Regions from separate parts of the Paenibacillus thiaminolyticus genome, predicted to be linked through region 2. Evidence: riboswitches for the same ligand, from Rfam matches in the RefSeq annotation. Region 2 holds a riboswitch; the other holds the start of a gene.
The links. Region 2 has a riboswitch for cyclic di-AMP ahead of FLT43_RS04495 (3D domain-containing protein). Riboswitches for the same ligand answer to the same signal wherever they lie in the genome.
Positions count from the first base shown of each region.

Region 1: another riboswitch for cyclic di-AMP. It lies ahead of FLT43_RS17055 (resuscitation-promoting factor); the one in region 2 lies ahead of FLT43_RS04495 (3D domain-containing protein).

Region 1 covers NZ_CP041405.1:3,833,199-3,843,607, forward strand. The annotation lists gene FLT43_RS17030 (tRNA1(Val) (adenine(37)-N6)-methyltransferase) at 1-201, shown strand, start outside; gene rsmI (16S rRNA (cytidine(1402)-2'-O)-methyltransferase) at 188-1,096, shown strand; gene FLT43_RS17040 (AbrB/MazE/SpoVT family DNA-binding domain-containing protein) at 1,338-1,592, opposite strand; gene FLT43_RS17045 (HD domain-containing protein) at 1,966-3,252, shown strand; gene FLT43_RS17050 (TatD family hydrolase) at 3,366-4,133, shown strand; cyclic di-AMP (ydaO/yuaA leader) riboswitch at 4,330-4,535, shown strand; gene FLT43_RS17055 (resuscitation-promoting factor) at 4,817-5,929, shown strand; gene rnmV (ribonuclease M5) at 6,050-6,652, shown strand; gene rsmA (16S rRNA (adenine(1518)-N(6)/adenine(1519)-N(6))-dimethyltransferase RsmA) at 6,633-7,547, shown strand; gene yabG (sporulation peptidase YabG) at 7,601-8,482, shown strand; gene veg (biofilm formation stimulator Veg) at 8,630-8,905, shown strand; gene FLT43_RS17080 (alpha/beta-type small acid-soluble spore protein) at 9,084-9,266, shown strand; gene ispE (4-(cytidine 5'-diphospho)-2-C-methyl-D-erythritol kinase) at 9,415-10,284, shown strand.
Region 2 covers NZ_CP041405.1:992,460-1,002,868, forward strand. The annotation lists gene FLT43_RS04445 (MATE family efflux transporter) at 1-28, opposite strand, end outside; gene xerS (tyrosine recombinase XerS) at 222-1,304, shown strand; gene FLT43_RS04455 (DUF4247 domain-containing protein) at 1,403-2,152, opposite strand; gene FLT43_RS04460 (DUF4178 domain-containing protein) at 2,164-2,670, opposite strand; gene FLT43_RS04465 (DUF350 domain-containing protein) at 2,701-3,105, opposite strand; gene FLT43_RS04470 (PspA/IM30 family protein) at 3,197-3,871, opposite strand; gene lpdD (prenylated flavin chaperone LpdD) at 4,108-4,461, opposite strand; gene FLT43_RS04480 (dihydroorotate dehydrogenase) at 4,458-5,393, opposite strand; gene FLT43_RS04485 (dihydroorotate dehydrogenase electron transfer subunit) at 5,374-6,075, opposite strand; gene FLT43_RS04490 (polysaccharide deacetylase family protein) at 6,221-7,324, shown strand; gene FLT43_RS04495 (3D domain-containing protein) at 7,390-8,223, opposite strand; cyclic di-AMP (ydaO/yuaA leader) riboswitch at 8,233-8,394, opposite strand; gene FLT43_RS04500 (amino acid ABC transporter ATP-binding protein) at 9,050-9,772, opposite strand; gene FLT43_RS04505 (amino acid ABC transporter permease) at 9,756-10,409, opposite strand, start outside.

The DNA of each region.
Region 1 (10,409 bases), 2.8 Mb from region 2:
CGTATTCGCCTCGTGCATCCGCGTATCGGAACGGAAGCGAATATGGTTCTAATTGAAGCCGTGCGGGACGCCAAGCCGGACGTGCGTATTCTCCCGCCGTTAATCGTTTATAATGAAGGAAATACGTATTGCCAGGAACTAATGGATATTTATTACGGCGAATCGCCGCAGTTGAAGGATGGATCACATGAAGATCAATGAGCAATTCAGCTATGAGGAGAAGGATGAAGGCGGCCGGCTGTATCTCGTCGGCACCCCGATTGGCAATCTGGAGGATATGACGTACCGGGCTGTGCGGATGCTTCGGGAAGCGGATATCATCGCGGCAGAGGATACGCGCGAGACGCGCAAGCTGCTCAGCCACTTCGAGATTCAAGGCAAAACATTATATAGCTATCATGAGCATAATAAGCAGGCCAGCGGTCCGGAACTGATTCGGTTGATGCAGGAAGGAAAGCGTATCGCCCTTGTGAGCGACGCCGGCCTTCCGGCCATATCCGACCCGGGCGCCGATCTGGCGGCGATGGCGATCGAAGCGGAGCTCCCGGTCATTCCGATCCCCGGCCCGAATGCGGCGTTGTCCGCGCTTATCGCTTCCGGGCTGCCGACGGATCGGTTCACCTTCGTCGGGTTCTTGCCCCGGGAGAAGAAGCGGGCTGCGGACATGTTGGCTTTCTTGCCGGCGGAAGCGGGCACATTGCTTTTTTATGAATCGCCGCATCGGGTGGAGAAGACGCTGGAACGGATGGCCGAAGTATTCGGGTCCGGGCGGCGTGTGGCGCTCGCGCGGGAACTGACGAAGCGGTACGAGCATTACGTGCGCGGGACGATTGCGGACTGCCTGGCCTTTCTTAAGGAGAAGCCTCCGCTTGGAGAGTATTGCCTCGTCGTGGAAGGCGGCGTAAGCACCACGGGGGCCGGAGCGGACGCCGTCTGGTGGAGCGAACTGAGCGAGCAGGAGCATGTGGCGCATTATGAGGAGCAGGGGATAGCCCGCAAAGAGGCGATGAAGCAGGCAGCCAAGGATAGAGGCGTCTCGAAGCGGGACATCTATGAAGCGCTGCTGCAGGAGAAGCGGGAAGAAGATGATAAATGATAATTCCGGCTCATTCATATGGGCCGGCCGGAGGGTCCGGAAGCCAGGGCCATAAGGCATGGCTTCCTCCGGCTGTGGTCATTCACCAAAGCTGGAAACCAGGCCCGCAGGCCTTGGGAACACCCTCTATGAAGGCAAAAAAAGACCTTCATGGTCGGGTTCTAAACCATGAAGGCACCAAGGAAGATATGAAAAAGGTTAGAATTAACAAGTTGATTAGTGCTATTATAACCTATTTTTTTTATTTTGTCACAGGTTGAGGGATTTCTGATATACATTCGTGGCAAACAATTTTTCCTTTGAAGTATGTAACGTTCTCTGCATTGCCGCAGAAGATGCAGGCAGGCTCATATTTTTTGAGCATGATGCGCTCTCCATCCACGTAAATCTCCAGCGCATCTTTTTCACCAATGCCCAAGGTGCGGCGAAGCTCGATTGGAATAACGACACGACCCAGTTCATCAACTTTGCGAACGATACCAGTGGACTTCATCATATTCAACGCTCTCCTCTTAATTACATAATGTGTCATGATTCGACAAATTTCTGATTGACTGTTTATTATCGTACCAACCATTCCCATATTAGTCAACCTATAAAATGGATAATTTTTATGCTAATTTATGGTTTTTATTAATTTTTTATCTGATTTTTAACTGATTTTAACGTATCTATTCCCGTTATTACGCTTTGATGGTATTATATGTTATCGGTTTTCCGCCAAGGGCTATATATCCGCCGAATTTCGACAACGCGGCCAAAAGTGAAAACGATGTCGAAATGGAACGGATGTCATTTTATAGTCGATTGCTCTGTCCGAAGGGTGTACCACGCTGCATCTGTCACATGAAACCAAGGAGGGAAACATGATGCTGCAAGAAGAAAAAGTGTTCAAGGATCCGGTTCATAATTATGTGCATGTCCAAGATCGGACCATATGGGATCTGATCAATACGAGCGAATTTCAACGGCTGCGTCGGATCCGCCAGTTGGGGACTTCCTATTTCACGTTCCATGGGGCGGAGCATAGCCGCTTCTCCCATTCCCTCGGCGTATATGAGATTACGCGAAGGATCATTTCCCAATTCGAACGGAACGGGTATGTGGATTGGCCGGAAGAAGAAGGGCTGCTCACCCTGTGCGCCGCCCTGCTGCATGATGTGGGACACGGCCCGTTCTCCCATTCGATTGAAGAGGCCTTCGGCATGTTCCACGAGGATTGGACCTGCCGTATTATATTGGAAGATACTGAGATCCACCGCGTATTGGCCAGGATCGATCCCGGGTTCCCCGAGAAGGTGGCGTCCGTCATTCGCAAATCGTACGCATCCCCGATTGTCGTTAACCTCGTATCCGGACCGCTCGATGCCGATCGGATGGATTATTTGCTGCGGGATGCTTATTTCACCGGCGTTAATTATGGCACCTTCGACCTCGATCGTATCTTGAGGCTTCTGCGTCCGCATAAGGATCGCATCGTTGTGAAGGAGAGTGGAATGCATGCGGTGGAGCATTACTTGCTCTCCCGTTATGAGATGTACTGGCAGGTCTACTTCCATCCGGTGACCCGCAGCTCGGAGATGCTGCTGCGCCATATTTTCAAGAGGGCGGGGGAGCTATACCGGGAAGGGTTTGCCTTTCAGTTCTTTTTGCCGCCGCTTACCTCGCTGTTCGAGGGGACGATTGGGACCTCGGATTATTTGAAGCTGGATGAAGCCCTGGTCCAGACGACGTTCATGCAGTGGCGCCTGGAGAAGGATGAGCGGTTGGCCGACTTGTGCGAGCGGTTCATGGAGCGTAAACTATACAAATATATTGAGACGGATCAGCTGGACAAAGCGACGGAGCGACGGCTGTCCCAAATATGGACGGAAGCGGGACTGGATCCGGAGTACGATTTGATGTTCGATTCGCCTTCGGACAATCCGTACGATGTGTATCGGGTGGGAGATGAGCCGACGCAGCAGCATATTTTGCTGCTTGATCCGTATGGCCGCGTGATGGAGCTGTCGAAGAAATCGGATATTGTCCGATCAATCAGCGGCATCCGGAGAGGGAAGCATTATATTTACTTCCCGAAGGACAAGCTGGAAGCGGTCCAGTATGCACTGCCTGCCGATGTGCGGCAGCTGTTCCTTCCCGGAGAGATCGGATAACTGCCACGGCCTGTCCCTTCATCTATGGAGGGCCGGAGGCGTTCCCGAACGGCAGCAAGCCGGACGCTTATTTGGGAAGACAAGCATACCATCATCATGAAGGAGAGACTTCGATGTTATTTGATACGCATACCCATTTAGATAATGAAGCTTTTGACGCCGACCGGGAGGAGATCATCGCCCGCGCCTTCGAGCAGGGAGTTACGAGAATGGTGAATGTCGGGTTCAACCGGGAGACGATCCCGACGACGATGGCCTTGGCGGAGAAATACGAATTTATTTACGCCGCCGTGGGATGGCATCCAACCGATGCCATCACGATGAAGCCGGAGGATATGCAATGGATTGCGGAGCTGACACAGCATGACAAGGTTGTTGCCATCGGGGAGATCGGGCTGGACTACCATTGGGACACGTCTCCCAAGGATGTGCAGCAACGCGTGTTCCGGGAGCAGATCGGGCTGGCGCGCGAGTTGAAGCTGCCAATAATTATTCATAACCGCGATGCCCATGAGGATGTAGTCCGCATTTTGCGCGAAGAGAAGGCTAGCGAGGTGGGCGGCATCATGCACTCTTTCTCCGGAAGCTGGGAAACGGCTAAAATGTGCCTTGATATGGGATTCTATATTTCATTTGGCGGGCCGATTACGTTCAAGAACGCGAAGCAGCCGAAAGAAGTGCTCGTCCGCATACCGAATGACCGGTTGCTGGTCGAGACGGACTCCCCATATTTAACGCCACATCCATTTCGAGGAAAACGAAATGAGTCTGCTTATGTTCGTCTCGTTGCCGAAGCGGCAGCTGAATTGAAAAGAATGGAATTTGAAGAAATTTGCAGAATAACGACTGAAAATGCTTTGACATGTTTTGACATACGATGAAAATCGATGAAAAACCGATGAAATAAAGATGTAGGCCACCAAATAAGTGGATTCTATTGAGAAAATGCGAAAATGTTACTTTTTTTTAACCCTTTTTCGCTTAAAACGGAATTGATACTGTCTTTACAAGGTGATTACAAACACGATATGATTTCTCACAGATGTTCGAAACCGAAAACTTGAATATTGTTCCAACCAACCAGTATCGCTTAATCTCCTTCAGTGGAGAGCGGGGGAACCAAACGGCGTGTTGGCGGTGCATCTATTGCATGGCTGAACGCGTGGATTGATTCCTTGGGGTGAATTCGGTGCAGCCGAGCCATGAGCCGGTTCGCAGCGACAGGGCGACTCTCACAGCCCGAACCCGACAGCTAACCTCGTCAGCGTACGGAGAGAGGGGTCCTCGCGCGTCCTGAACTGATGACGTTTGGGTTTCAATGAGAAGCCATGATCAAGAGTCGCCTCTTACACTAGGCTTCTTTTGTTTTTCTTGAAATCTTCTTTTTTTGAATAAAGAAAAGAAAGACGTCATAGGTGTAAGGAACAGGAGGTGAGGAACAACCGTTACTGGTGTTGGTGCGAAGGAACCGCAGGGTTGCTTCGTAAACATTCTTCAAATAGTCGCGTCAGCCAGAAATCATGCGTAACACTCGACGGCGGGACTATGTAAGGAGGACCGAGAAGTGGGACAGCTCGTTCAAGACGAAACCCATGAACCCCGATCATCCAGCATGTCGCTCGCAATGCGATGGAAGCATGAAAATGTTCGTATCGTATCTCTCATCATCGTTATGGCGGTTGTAATTACCTTGATGGCCGTATTATTTCAATACAGCGCGTCCAAGAAGACGCTGTCCGTCTATGTGGATGGACGAGAAGAAGCTTTGATAACCCGGGAATCGATGCTGCGCGATGTTTTGGATGAGCACGCGATAGCCGTTGGGGCCTATGATGTGGTATCGAAGCCGTTGGATTCCGAAATCGCCGATGGTGATCGGGTCATCATCGAGCGCGCCATGCCGGTGAATATCGTGATGGGCGGTAAGAAAGAGACGCACTACACGACGAAGAAATCGGTTAACGAAGCATTGCTCGCTTTGAATATACCCGTCAAGCCGGAGGATAAGGTCATCCCTGAAAAAGAGACCGCCGTATCGCAGAATATGGATATCCGGATTATCGACGTCCGCAAAAATGTGGAGGAGCGAAAAGTAACAGTCCCGTTCCGGACGGTCAAAAAAGCCGATCCGGCCTTAGCGAAAGGCAAGACCAAGACCGTGCAAAAAGGCCAGGAGGGGCTGGTCATTCAGAAAATCGAGAAGGTTTATGAGGATGGCAAGCTCGTGTACTCCAAAATGGTGGACAAAAAGGTGAAAACGAAGCAAGTGAACCAAGTCGTGGCGTACGGCACCAAAAAAGAGCCGGAAGTCGCCGTGCTGTCCGTCAGCGGGGGTAGCAATTCTGGCGGAAGCGTTGATTTCAACTATAAAAAAGTGCTTAAAAATGTGGAATTGACCGCCTATACCGAACAGGAGGGCTCTGCAGGGTCGAAGACCGCATCTGGCGCCATCGTATCCGAAGGCCGCACCATCGCCGTCGATCCGGACGTGATTCCGCTTGGTTGGTGGGTGTACATTGAAGGCATTGGATTCCGCCGCGCTGAAGATACCGGCGGGGCAGTCAAGGGCAATATCATTGACGTCTACTTCGACAGCAGCAGCACCGTCCGCAAATTCGGCCGCAAACACGGATTTACTGTCTATGTTATCGGTCCGGTGAAGCCCGAATTGAATTAAGGCGGCATTATAACATATAGTAAGATATAACGTTTTATGTCATTCTAAGAAGAGGGAATTCCCTCTTCTTTTGTGTTTCTACATAGAGGCGCCAGCGGGGACCGGAGAGGAGCAGTCATTGTGATTCGAGAAGTGATCGTCGTGGAAGGGAAAGATGATACCGTAGCCATTCAGCGGGCCGTGGAGGCCGATACAATCGAGACGGGAGGCTCGGCCGTCAGCGAGATGACGATACGGCGCATTGCCTTGGCCCAGGAGCGCCGGGGCGTAATTATATTTACCGATCCGGATCATGCAGGGGAACGGATTCGAAAGATGATCGCGGAGCGGGTGCCTGGCTGCAAGCACGCCTTCCTGGCGCGGCATGAGGCGATAGCCAAGGGAGACCTCGGCGTGGAGAACGCATCGCCGGAGGCGATTCGCGCGGCGCTGGGCCAAGTCAGGACCGAGATGCCGTTGGCCGAAGCGGAGCTGGTCTGGGCGGATCTGGCGGAAGCGGGTCTGACGATCCAGATCGGCGCAGCTGAACGCCGGAACCGTCTGGGGGAGATCCTCGGCATCGGATATTGCAATGCGAAGCAGCTGCTGAAGCGATGCCGCATGTTCCAGATCAGCCGAGAGGAGTTCAAGGCTGCGCTGGTCAAGCTGGACGAGCTGGAGGCTTCTGCACATATCGTAACGGGTACGGAAGGAGAACGACAGAATGAACAAGCCTTCGATTGATATCGCAACGCCATCGAGGACGAAGGAAATTGTGCGCAAGCACGGATTTGCGTTTAAGAAAAGCCTTGGCCAAAACTTTTTGGTCGATATGAATATTATGCGGCGCATCGTCGACGCAGCCGAGCTGGACGGCATGACAGGCGCGTTGGAGATCGGACCGGGGATCGGGGCCCTGACGGAGCAGCTGGCGCAGCAGGCGGGGCAAGTGGCGGCTGTGGAGATCGATCAGCGCCTCATCCCGATTCTGGGCGAAGTGCTGGAGCCGTACCCGAATGTGCGGGTTGTCCACGGGGATGTGCTGAAGGTCGATCTGGGCGAGCTGTTCCGGGAACAGTTCCAGACCATGAACAAGGTCAGTGTCGTGGCCAATCTGCCTTATTACGTAACGACCCCGATTCTGATGCGGCTGCTGGAGGAACGGCTCCCGCTCAAAAACATCGTCGTCATGATTCAGAAGGAAGTGGCCGAACGGATGGCGGCCCAACCCGGAACGAAGGAGTACGGCAGCTTGAGCGCGGCGGTTCAATATTTCAGCGAGCCGCAGTTGGTATGCACCGTGCCTCCTTCCGTATTTATTCCCCAGCCGAATGTGGAGTCGGCCGTCATCAAGCTGCGCATTCGAGAGCAGCCGCCAGTGGAGGCGAAGGACGAAGCGCTCCTGTTCGAGGTTATCCAGGGGTCTTTTGCCCAACGTAGAAAGACCTTGTGGAACAATATGAAGGCCAAATACGGAACGGCATGGGGAACGGAGCTGCTTAGTCAGGCGTTCGCGGAGGCGAATATCGATCCGAACCGCCGGGGAGAGACGCTGTCGCTTGAAGAATTCGCCCGGTTCAGCAATGTGCTTCATGAGCGGTTCAAGGGCGGGAAGGATGCAACATCGGCAAATCAATGAGCACCAAATGATGCATCTGCCCATAGGATGGTCGAAGAGAGGTGATCGATCCTATGAAGCTAGGAGATTTGGTCGTACGCAAGTCCTACGGCGGCGATATTACGTTCCGTGTGGAGACGGTCCAGCAAGACGAGGCTATCATCAAAGGCACGGATTACCGCCTGATCGCCGACTCGCCGCTTCACGATCTGGTGAGAGTGCCTGAGTCGACCATCAAGCGGCGCACACGCCAAGCGCACATCAAGATGCTGCAGTCGGTAGAGGCGCTCGAAGAGAAGAACAAACGGCAGCAGGCCGAAATTTCAATGGCTGATCCAGTCAATTCATCGGCTTATTTCGAAATGCCCGGCAAGGTGTTACACTTGGACGGAGATCCGAATTATTTACAGAAAAGCTTGGCGATCTACCGGCAGCTGCGCGTCCCTGCGGAAGGCCATTATGTGTCCGAGGCAAACATGGCAGACGCGTTGTACCGGCTGCTCCCGGTGGTCCAGCCCGACATTGTGGTGCTGACAGGTCATGACGGCGTACTCAAGCAGCGGAAGCATCGTGATCTGTACAATTTGCAAAGCTATAAAAATTCCCAGAACTTCGTCAATGCCGTTCACATTGCCAGACAGTTCGAACGCCACCTCGATCTGATGACGATTGTGGCGGGTGCATGCCAGTCCCATTTTGAAGCGCTGCTCCAGGCGGGGGCCAACTTCGCCAGTTCTCCGGCGCGGATTATGATTCACGCGCTTGATCCGGTCTATGTGGCGGTCAGGGCGTCCTACACCTCGGTCAAAGATACGGTGAAGATCGGGGAAATCTCGCCGCATACCATGTCGGGAATCGATGGGGTCGGCGGAATTGAGACAAGAGGAAGCTACCGGATCGGCATGCCGAAATGGAAAGATTTATCGACTTTAAAAGTCACACCGTCCGTTATTTGAATAAAAAACGAATTTTTATCATATGTTATACACTTTGGGCAAAAAAACACATTGACATCAATTTAAACTTGTTGTTATAATTATTTGTTGATTTGACAAAACCTCTGGAATTGTTTATAATGGACAAGGAAAGAGGTGGTGGCTGAAATGGCGAGAAACGCGCTGTTTGAAATTCGACGCTGTCTTGAAGCTCATGTAGGGCAGAAGATTATGCTTCGTGCGAATGGAGGCCGTCGTAAGACAATCGAACGCACGGGCGTGTTAGAAGAGACCTACCCTTCTGTATTTATTGTCAAGTTGGACCAGGATCAGAACGCATTTAAGCGTGTATCCTACAGCTATGCAGATATATTAACAGATACGGTCGAAGTAACCGTATGCGCCGAGAACGGCGAGATGAAGATTGAATATGTTCGCGGCTGAGCGAACTGGATGGCAGTCCTTCGGGGCTGCCTTTTTGTTATTCCATATTTCGGATCAGCTCCGGACGAATAACTGTCCGGCGAATAATCCACATTATAGACATACCGCGTGCACGGGAGCATGCGGCGAATTGCACAAACCCATGAATCCGGAAGGGTTCTTGCGAGGAGGTATGGCGATGGGCCGGAGAAGACGCAGCGGCTTCATGTCCGAGGAGTTGAAGACGGAGCTGGCCAAAGATCTGGGCTTCTATGACACCGTTCAGGAGTACGGGTGGGGTGCCATTCGTGCCAAAGACGCCGGGGATATGGTCAAGCGTGCTATTCAACTTGCCGAGCAAGCGGCAGCCAAGAAATCATGATCCTTCCTCTTCATTCCGAGCGAGCAGGCGTAATTCACCTGCTCGTTTTTTTGTTGCGGCGCACGCTCCGGCTGGCGCGAATGACTTGGCCAGTAGAGTCTGTTATAATAACCTAAGCGATCCGTAGGATAAAGAAGGGTGAACGTGAGTGAAGGTATACGAGAAAGCGCCGGCCAAAATCAATTTGCTGCTGGACGTGTTGAGAAAGCGCAGCGACGGTTATCACGAAGTAGAGATGGTCATGACCATGGTCGATTTAGCGGATCGTCTCGAGATGGAGGAGCTGCCGCGCGACACCATTATCATTTCCAGCCAGGCGGGCTTCATTCCGCTGGATGAGAAGAACCTGGCGTTCCAGGCGGCGAAGCTGATTAAGGAACGGTACGAAGTGAAGCAGGGCGTATATATTCACCTGGACAAAAAAATTCCCGTTGCCGCCGGACTGGCGGGCGGCAGCAGCGACGCAGCGGCGGCGCTGAGGGGGCTGAACCGGCTGTGGCGGCTCGGCATCCCGGATGAGGAGCTGCAAGCGCTCGGGGCGGAGCTGGGCTCGGACGTGCCCTTCTGCGTCACCGGAGGAACGGCCATCGCGAGCGGAAGAGGAGAGCGGCTCCAGCCGATAGCGAACCCGCCGCAGTGCTGGGTTATTCTGGCCAAGCCGCCGATCAATGTATCCACCGCGGATATTTACGGACGTTTGCGCGCGGATAGAATTACCGAACATCCCTCATTGGCCGATATGGTACAGGCCATCGACGGGCATGACTTCTATGGGGTGTGCCGCTCGCTTGGCAATGTGCTCGAAGACGTGACGCTGCCTCTGTATCCTGAGGTGCAGCAGCTGAAGGATGCGATGATGAAGCTAGGCGCCGACGGCGTCCTGATGTCCGGCAGCGGGCCAACCGTATTCGGTCTCGTGTCGAGGGAGTCGAAGATAGCGAGGATTTATAACGGACTGAGAGGCTTCTGTAAGGAAGTCTATGCGGTACGCCTGCTCGGTTCACGGCAGGGGAGCTGACGCCGCGGAGCGGGGTGCGCTTGCTCGAGCGGGCGCCTTCGTCTCGGCGTGTGGCCCGCTGCCTTGACATATTGATAAATTGTTGATAATGGACGTACATTCATGTAATATTTACATTATAATAT
Region 2 (10,409 bases):
TTTGTTGCAGCGTAAACGTTTGCTTCATGATGTTGCCTGCTCCCTATCTTTCAAATTGTGTCAGTTCGCATCAGGCCGATACAGGCCGCTCTGCCCCGGCGACAAGGAGATGATTGCATGCGCGTAGAACACCTCACCCATTGTAACATCAAACGGAATCTTTTGCTTGGGAACGCAGGTTCGGTTACAATATAGACGAGGAAAGGAGTGCTCGACCGATGATGACGATTCAGAAAGCGAAGGATCGGGCGGCCCTGAATGCCAAGCTGCCTGGCTTGCCATGGTACATCCAGCAATTTATCGAATACAAGCTGCCGGATCTGTCCCCTTCTTCGCTGCTGGAATATGTGCGGGATTACGAGATTTTTTTGGGATGGATCGTGGCAGAGCGCCTGACCGAAGTGGAGCAGACACGGGATGTGACGCTTGCCGATCTGGAACAGCTGCGGATGGAGCATATTACGTCCTTCCGCATTTATTTAACGACATACAAAGAAGCGTCCAATTCGAGAGTGACGGTATCCCGTAAGCTCTCCTCGCTTCGCTCGCTATTTCACTATTTGAGCCAGATTGCGGAGGACGAGCAATTTTACCCGCTGTTGAAGCGGAATGTCATGGCGAAGATCGAGATCAAGCGCGTACATAAGCCGAAGGATACGGCAGCGAAGCTGAAGGGCAAGCTGCTGGAGGAGCAGGAACTGGACGAATTCGTCGAATATGTCCGAACCGGCTACGCTCATGACGTCGCCGACAATAAGCAGGCATCCCATGCCCATGCTCTCAATGCGGTGCGCGATGCTGCGATTGTCAGCCTGATCCTGAACTCCGGGCTGCGGGTAAGCGAAGTCGTCAACTTGAATATGGACGATGTCGATATGAACCGGAAGCTGGTCAACGTCTACCGCAAAGGCCATAATGACGACACCTTCAAGACGCCGGTCTATTTCCGCGACAGCGCCAAGCAGCATCTGCAGGATTATATTGACCTCAGATCCGAGCGCTATGCAGCCCCGAAGAAGGAACGCGCCTTCTTCCTCGCCATCAAGAACGGGGAGACAGAAGGCAAACGGATGACGAAGCGGGCCATGCAGCAGATGATCCTCAAATACGCGAAGCGGTTCGGCAAGCCGGCCCTCACCGTTCATAAGCTGCGCCACTCCTTCGCGACGGACTATTATTTGCATAATGATATTTACAAGACAAAGGAGCAGCTCGGCCATGCTTCGACGGAGACGACCGAGATCTACGCCCATCTGACGGACAAGACGATGTCCGAGGCGATCGAGCGCCGGGGAGAGGATTAGGGGCAGCGCTCTGGTGCGAGCTGGCTATCAGCGGCAATCCCTCCTCTCCGCATGCAAACGCCGCCCCTCCCGTGTAGCTACGGGAGGGGCGGCGCTGCTTACCTTCGCCGGAAAATGCTGCCTGAGCGGCTCCGCGTCTTCGGCGGTTTATACTTCTTCACCCTCGGCGGCGTGTACTTGGACGAATTATCGTACTCCTTTTTGTTCCTTGTGATCGAGCCCCGCGTATCGCTGTCCGACGGCGTACGCTTGAAGATGCTCCCCCCGCTGCCGACCGTCGAGTCGTTGCTGTTCGTGCCACGGCGGAAGATTGAACCCTTCCGTTCGACGGTAAGCGGAGGAATCTTCTTCTTCTCCTCGGTCGTCGGCGTCCGGTACGGCTTCGATGGCTTGTAATCCCCACGATCCGCATATCCCCGGTAGCCCCCCGCTCCTCGGAGCGAGTCGAACAGCGTATCCAGCAGACGATATTGGATGTACATCTCCAGGAAGCTGCGATCGTAATTGTTCTTTACATATTCTTTGGAATCGACCTCAATCAGGCTGTCATCCGGATTCGCCGGATCCTGCTGGATCTGAATCAGCTGATCGCGGTAGACCAGGAACATTCGCTCGGTACTCGTTTCCGATATTTGCTCCGGCCTGCGCTGTTCCGCAATCGCCTCGGCCGCCTCCGGCACCGGCGTATTCTCCGCGCGATAGATATAGGAAGTGCTGCTTCCGTCCCTCGCCACCGATTCCAGCGGATACGACGCGGACAGATCGATCTGTCCGCAAGCCGCCAGCAGCGGGAAGAGAAGGCTGGCGATAATGATCCATTTGACGGTGTTCCAACCCCGTGTATTCATGGCGGATCTCCTCATGATCGGCGGATGATGCGCACATCCGCCGCGATGACCGCTTCGCCTTCATACAACTGGAAGCGGCCGTCCTGCCATTCGATGCGGAGCAGCTTCCGGTCGTCGGACTGGTATTGCCATACATATTGCTCTCCAGCTGTGCCGAACGGCGTCTGCCCCGTGCAGATCACTCTGCCGTCATATTGATCCTCTAGATAGAACCATCTTCCGTCCAGTTCGATCTCCGTCGGAACCTCCTCCACCGAATCGAGCCGTCCGTCAATCACTTGATACAGGCTGTAATAAGGCTGTTCCCGTTCTTCTATATGCAAGTACCGGATGTTCGCCCCGTCACGCAAGGTAACCCAGGCACCCGGGCGAACCCGCCAATCGGTACGTCCGATGATCTCATAGCTGATTAGAGATACTTCGCAAATATCTCCCGGTTCCAACATGGACGGTTTTTTTTCGGGCTGCGGCGCCTCGGGCTTAGCCATTATGTTTTTGATCCGTTTCCACAAGCTCACCGTATCTCTCCTTCCGTTCCCGTCTGTCCGTTACAAACAGGCGGCGATGATGAGCGCGCCTACAACATGCATCGAACCGGCTACCAGGGCATATGACATCTGCCCCTGCTTCGTGCCTTCCTCCAGATTCATGCCGAACCCGCTCCGGAACAGCAGACGGAGGATGAACTCCAGAATGAGGAGGATGACGAAGGAGACGGCCGACATGAACAGCGCTTCGGCCAGGTTGTAGGCAACCTTAATCGAGCTCGACAGGATGAATCCTTGCGAGAACAGCTTCATGACGAAGCGGGTCGTCACCGCAACGTTCCCTGCCCGCATTTCCTGAATATCATTGTAACCCGTGAACAGCGAATCCACGAACATGAGCAAGAACAGGAGCAAAGCTCCCGTTGCCGTCCATAGCGCAATCCCGGCAATATTGTCGAGAATCATGTTAATACTGCACTCCCCTTACCGTTCGATGAGATTTCTGCACCTATCTGGTTAAGAAGGACGCTTGCCCTGGCGGCAAGCGTCCTTACTCTTACTCAGCGGATTTATCGTATTTTTTCATGATGGCCGCGAGTTCGTCTTCAACGTCCTTGTTCTTGCCAAGCTTGGCGAACTCGTCGTCAAGCGATTTGGAAGAACCGTTCATCTCGTTCGAGGCTTCGGCCTGAGCTTCCATTGCCAGCATTTTGTCTTCCATCCGTTTCAACCCGGACATCGCCGTATCGGAGCCGAACCCGGCCATCGCCTTGTTGATTTCCGTCTGTGCCTTCGCCGCATTGTAGCGTGCGACCAGCGTCTCGCGCTTGCTCTTCATGTCGGAATACTGCTTCCGCATCTCGTCCAGCTTCGCGCGAAGGTTGTCGGCGGAAGCCTTATTCTGCTCGTAGCTCGCCTTGAACTCATTCATTTTCTCTTCGGCCGCTTTTTTCTCTTCCAGCGCCCGGCGGGCAAGATCCAGATTATCGGCCTGCACGGCGATATGCGCCTGCTCCTCCCGCTTCTTCACCAGTGCGGCTTGCTCCTCGTACGATTGCTTGAAGCGCTTCTCAATCGCGATCTGCTGAGCTACCGCACGTTCTGCTTCCTCCAGATCCTGTTGCATGTCCCGCAAGTATTGATCGGTCATCTTGATAGGATCTTCGGCTTTCTCGATTAGCGCATAAATGTTGGACATGGTTACATCACGCAAGCGTTTGAATAATGACATGGACAGTTCCTCCCTATGCAGTCTTATCCTCAGTGTATCCTGGAAACCTTGGATTCCTGGGCAAATTGTTAATCCGTGTTTATACCCATACATACGAATGGAATCCGGCGTTGTTTCACTTTTTTTTGCTCTTCCTATTTTATCATGCTGAGGAGGAGAAGGATAGCTGTCACAGCAGGTCTCTGTATACAGAGAATGCCGGGGCCGTCACAGCGACCCCGGCATAATAATCGGACTTACCGGCGAACCCGGTCCAATTCGATAGTGAATCTCCGCCACGCCTGCTCTACGACCTTCGCGATATCTTCCTTCCGCAGATCGTCGTAATGAATGCCAGCGGCGACGGTTACAGTCGTATCCAGCGCTTCCGCTGCTCGGAGGGCCATGGCCGCGCTGAGCTCGTCCTCACGATGCCCGGGAACGGTATGTGTGGCAACATTCCACTGTCCCGCTTCCTTCCACGAGGTCGATACGGCGCCGATATGCGCATCTCCTCCGCTTACTAGGAACAACCAATCCCGCCCTTGCCGAATGCCCTCGACCCGGATATCGGCTCCGGGCGGAGCCGTTTCATTATAGGTCCCGCTCACGAAATAATTCCCCTGATTTCATCCAAACTGTTAATATTCTCTTTTTCCATAAAGGCCGTCAGACCGTTCAGCAGATCTTCCCCTGCCCGCAGATTCATGAAATTGTACGTACCGATCTGAACCACTGCGGCTCCCGCCATTATAAACTCAATGATATCTTCCGAAGAGGAAATGCCGCCCATTCCCATTACCGGAATCGTGACCGCCTGCGCCACTTGATGCACCATGCGGAGCGCAATCGGCTTGATAGCCGGACCGGATAGCCCCGCATACGTATTTTGGAACACGCTGCGCCGCTCGTAGATGTCAATTTTCATCGCGGAAAATGTATTGACGAGCGACACGCATTCCGCTCCCTCCTCTTGGCACATGACCGCCATGCCGACCACATTCTCCGCATTCGGCGACAGCTTGACCGCCAGCGGCAGGGAAGTCACCTGCCGTACTTCCCGAATCACTTCCCGGGCGACCTCGGTCCGAATCCCGAAGGCCATGCCGCCCTCCTTCACATTGGGGCAGGATATATTCAACTCAATCATATCTACCGCGGGCCGGTTCAATTTGCGGCGGTCCTCGGCATCCTTCGTAATCTTCAATGCGCCGAGCACATAATCCTCGATAGTGCTCCCGCCAAGATTAGCGATTTTGACTGGTTCTATCTTCTCCCAGAACTTCATCTCTTCCTGAAGAAACGCATCGACGCCCGGATTTTCCAAGCCGACACTATTCAGAATCCCGCTTGCCGTCTCCCATATACGGGTTCCCTCATTACCAGGACGCGGATGCAAGGTGAGTCCTTTGGAGGCGATGCCGCCAAGCTGATTGATATCATAGTATTGGGCATACTCCTGCCCGAAGCCGAATGTGCCGGAAGCCATGACAAGCGGGTTTTTGAACTCGATTCCCGCCACATTACACGCTAAGCTTCTCATGCCACGTCACCTCCTGTGCCTGAAATACCGGTCCGTCTGAGCAGACCTTGCGGTTGCCGCTTGCCGTTCGCACGGAGCAGCCGTAGCAGGCTCCAATGCCGCAAGCCATTCTTTTCTCCAGAGACACGTACAGCTTCGTATCTAATCCTTCCGCCATGCGGGCTGCCGCCTCCATCATTCCTAGCGGTCCGCATACAAAGATATTGTCGTATTTCTTCATATCGACATCAAGCAGCAGATTCGCATCGACCCGGACGACAAGCTCACTCGCATAGGGAGCAAATGCTTCCGTCATATAGGACGCTCCCCGAAATCCGAGATAAATATCCGGCTTGTCCAATTGTCTCGCCGTGTACAGAAGGGGCGCAATGCCGATGCCTCCGCCGACTAGCGCGGTCTTCCCGTCAACTTCCGGGAACCCGTTGCCGAACGGCCCCTCCAACTGAATCGAATCGCCAGGGCGAAGACTTGCGAATCGGGCTGTTCCTTCGCCTCCGACTTTGTACAGAAACTGGATGGAGTCCGGCTCCAAATTGTAGATACTGATCGGACGGGACAGAACCGGATAATGGGTCCATGCCCTTAACATATAGAATTGCCCCATCCGGCCTTCAAAAGTGCCCTCTACTGTCATGAGATAAACATCTTGAGCTATCTGATTGTTGGTAAGAATCTTATGCACGTGTCTGCTCCTTTGTTCACCTTTAGCAATTCTACTATGCCTGTAACGGCGCCATTCATCTGTGATGCAGGTCACGTTGGGCATAAATCCCCCTGACAAAGGACATAACAAGAAGACAGGTGGAATCGGGAAAGGAGGAAGATTATTGCGCACAAAACAGATATGCTGTCTGCTGGTGTGCCTGGTAGGAGTAACCGGCTGCTTTCCGCGTTCGCATCAGGCTGCTCCGGATCCGCAGCTGAACACGTTGGACACGAACCAGCCATCAGCGGAGTTAACATCGCGACAGCCGCCCCATGAAGCGGTGGAACGACCTGAGACCGGCAAGGGCACGATATCCTTCGTCCTGGAGGACAAACCGCATCCGCTGCCGCATCAGCCCCTGCCCTTGCCCAAGTTCCACTTGACGACGAAGGACCCGGCCCACACGGAATCCGTCAATGAAGGCGTCCGTTCTGACACCATGGGACGGAAGGCCGTGGAAAAGAAATCCGTCATGAAGCCAAAGGAGCCGCGGAGCCCGGAGCCAGCCCAGTCTGCATCTCAGAATACGAAATCCGGAATAAGCCAGCGCAATTTGAGCTTGGCTCAGCTTAGAATGAAATACCCGCACATTTTCAAGCTTCATGGATCCAAGCGCGGACTCCGCCGAGTCGCCCTTACCTTCGATGATGTTCCCGATAACCGAATAACCCCGCTTGTACTGGATATTTTGCGGGAACATAACATTCGTGCGACCTTCTTTCTCGTCGGCTCTCGGGCGAAAGCCCATCCCGAGTTGGTTCGGCGCATTGTCCGGGAAGGCCATATTATCGGCAATCATTCTTACAGCCATCCGTTAATGACGAAGCTGACGCTGCCTGCCTTCGAGCAGCAAGTGAAGGATGCGGAACGGGCAATTGAAGAAATTATCGGTTACAAGCCAAGGTTCTATCGCCCTCCCTTCGGAGAGATCAATGAAGAGCAATTGAAATGGGCCGGGGATCACGGCTATCTCGTCGTCAATTGGGACGTCGATTCCAACGACTGGCGGGGCTTGAACGCTAAGGAAGTATACAATAACGTAATGAGCGCGGTCAGGCCCGGTTCAATCGTGCTTCATCATGCCGGAGGAAGCAAGCAGAATGGTTACTTGCAGGGAACACTCAAAGCCCTACCGTCCATCATTAAGCAATTGAAGCAGCAGCGGTACCACTTTGTCACCGTGCCGGAGCTGCTCCAGGACCGCAAGGACAAAAAAGACAATTGAAACTGTCTTACACGCAAAACAACCCCTGCCGCTATGGACAGGGGTTGAACCTATACTGATATCAATTAAGACATAATGTACACTTCAACATTTTGAATGCCGAAGGTACTGCCGATCTGCTTGCTCACCGGAACGAAAATATCAATCTTGTTGCCATTGATGGCACCGCCGATATCGCGGGCTTCCGCGATGAATCCGCCTTGCGGCAGATGCTTGAACTGATAACCGGTGATGAACAGCTTCGTTCCCAATGGTATGGCCTTCGGGTCGACGGCTACTGTCCCCAGCTTCAATGGGTTGCCGAAGTAATCGACAGCGCCCCATTTTCCGTTTTCACTCGCATGGGCCGTATACGCGGTGGCCTTCATGTTCACTTTCTTTTTATATGTCATCTCCTTGCCGGAGACCGTAATTACGTTCTTCTTCGCCGTTGCCGCAACCGGCTTCGCTTTCTCCTCGGTCTGCGGCTTCGATGCCGGCTTCGCTTTCTCCTCGGTTTGCGGTTTCGCTTTCTCCTCCGTCTGCGGCATCGCTGCCGGCGCAGCGGCCTCTTTCGCAGCTTTTGCTGGCTTGTCCTCAGATGCTTCAGCCTTGTCCGCTGCCGATGCGTCCTTATCCCTATCGGCTTCAATCAATTCCGCGTTCTCTGATTCCACCGCCAGACCTTGCAGGGTCTTTTTCGGAAGCTCCAGCTTCAGCCCTCCATAGATATTTAAAGGATCGATGTTGGCGTTCGCCTTCATCAATTCATCCAGATCAATCTGATGCTTCTTCGCAAGCGTATAGAAGGTATCTCCTTCCTGAGCAGTGTAGGGCTCGGCATAAACTGGCATCATTTGAAATACCAGATTCAATCCCAGCAGTGCCGTTGTAAGCTTTAATATCGTTTTTTTCCGCATATAGTATATGTTCCCCCTTAAGATAGCCTGCGAGGTTAGTTGTCGGATTCGGGTCAAGGAGTACCCTACATGCCGGCGATTCGCCAGCTCTGATTCACCCCAAGGCGCTCATCCCGTTATGAATGAACACCGGTCAATCATCCCCCGTACTATGTTCGGCTCGAATTGCATCATATCACAATTTTGTAACCTATGCGCAGTCAGTTAATGGTAAATACGAAATAAAATGCCTCTTAATCCTGTAAAATGGGCCGAAATAACGTATGAAATCGCTTTATCCAGTCCCCAAAGCATTAGGTATGTAACAAAATTGTAACCAGCGACTCCTACTATATCATAGATTACAAATTTGTAAACAGTTTGGACTCTTCCTATTATTGGACATGTCCAAACTACTGGTATCATGCAACTCTGAGCAATATCCCCGTCTGTCAGGGAGCTTGTTGCCTTTGGGGCACTAACCCTGTCGGTCAGGTGTCTCACTGCCTTTTCGTCACTATCCCCATCCGTCAGGTGTCTTGCTGCCTTTTGGTCAATATCCCTGTCCGTCAGGTGTTTTGTTGCCTTTCGGTCACTTTCCCTATCCTTCAGGTGGCTCCCGCTTTTGGAGCTGTCGGGGATATTGCTTATAAGGGGCAAGGGGCAGCTTTATGTTTCAGAGGTGAAAAGCGGATAAGTACGGGGCTTCTTTTTCGCATAGTAAGGAACGCACGTCAACAGTCGGCAGCAGAAACAGAACCAGCCGGGATTCCCGGCTGGTTGCGGCCTCGGAGCGGTAAATCAATAACCGTCTCCATCGATTTATAATTGTGTCCGTCGAATTCGTTTAGAGAACTTGTCCAAGGAATTCTTGCGTGCGGGGGTGCTGGGGCGCCGAGAACAATTGCTGCGGCGGTCCCTGCTCGACGATATGCCCGCCATCCATGAACACGATGCGATCTCCGACTTCGCGCGCAAAACCCATCTCATGCGTTACGATCACCATCGTCATACCGTCTCGGGCGAGCGACTTCATTACTTCCAGCACTTCACCGACCATCTCGGGATCCAGGGCGGATGTCGGCTCGTCGAACAGCATGACATGCGGCTCCATCGCCAGCGCCCGCGCAATCGCAATCCGCTGCTTCTGTCCGCCGGACAGCTGGTCAGGGTAAGCGGATGCCTTGTCGGCCAATCCGACCTTCTTCAAGAGCTCCATTGCGATCGCCTCCGCTTCCGCCTTGCTTCTCCCTTTTACTTTAATCGGGGCCAGCGTAATGTTGTCCATTACCGACATATGAGGGAACAGGTTGAAGGATTGAAAGACCATGCCCATTTTGGCTCGCGTCGCGTTAATATCATGCTTTTTGTCGTTGATTTTCATGCCTTCGAACAAAATATCGCCTGCCGTCGGCGTCTCCAACAGATTAAGACAGCGCAGGAAGGTGCTCTTGCCCGAGCCGCTCGGACCGATCACAACGACGACTTCCCCTTGCTCGATCTTCATGTTCAGGCCGTTCAAAATGTTCAGCTCTCCGTACGATTTATGCAGGTCACGAATTTCGATCATTCTTCAACTTCCTTTCCAGCAGACCGATTGCCTTCGACAGCGGAATCGTCAGCACGAGGTACATCATGGCCGCTCCAAGTAACGGCCCCATAGCCGTATACGTCTTGCTGCGGATAATATCCGTCTGGAACATAATGTCCGCGATTCCGATCAGACTGACAATCGAGCTCTCCTTGATAATGGTGACGAACTCGTTCCCAATTGCGGGAATAACCGTACGGAATGCCTGCGGTAAAATAATATATCTCATCGTCATGCCCTTGGACATGCCAAGCGAACGTGCGGCTTCCGCCTGCCCCTTATCGACCGCCTGAATACCCGATCGGAAAATTTCCGCCAAGTAAGCCGAGCTGTTAATCGATACGGCAATTGCGCCGGAAGTGAACTTGCTGAATTCGATGCCGAACTGAGCCAGTCCGAAATGAATAATAAACAATTGCACCAGCAGCGGAGTGCCGCGAAGAAGCTCAATATAGACGACTGCGAACCAGTTCAACGGCTTGAACGGCCCGATCCGCATCAATACAATAATTATGCCAAGCACGAAGCCGGCGAGCACCGCCACCAGCGATAGCAGCACCGTAATTTGGGCTCCGGACAAATAATCCCATTTATAGTCCCATAGCATAGAGAGCCA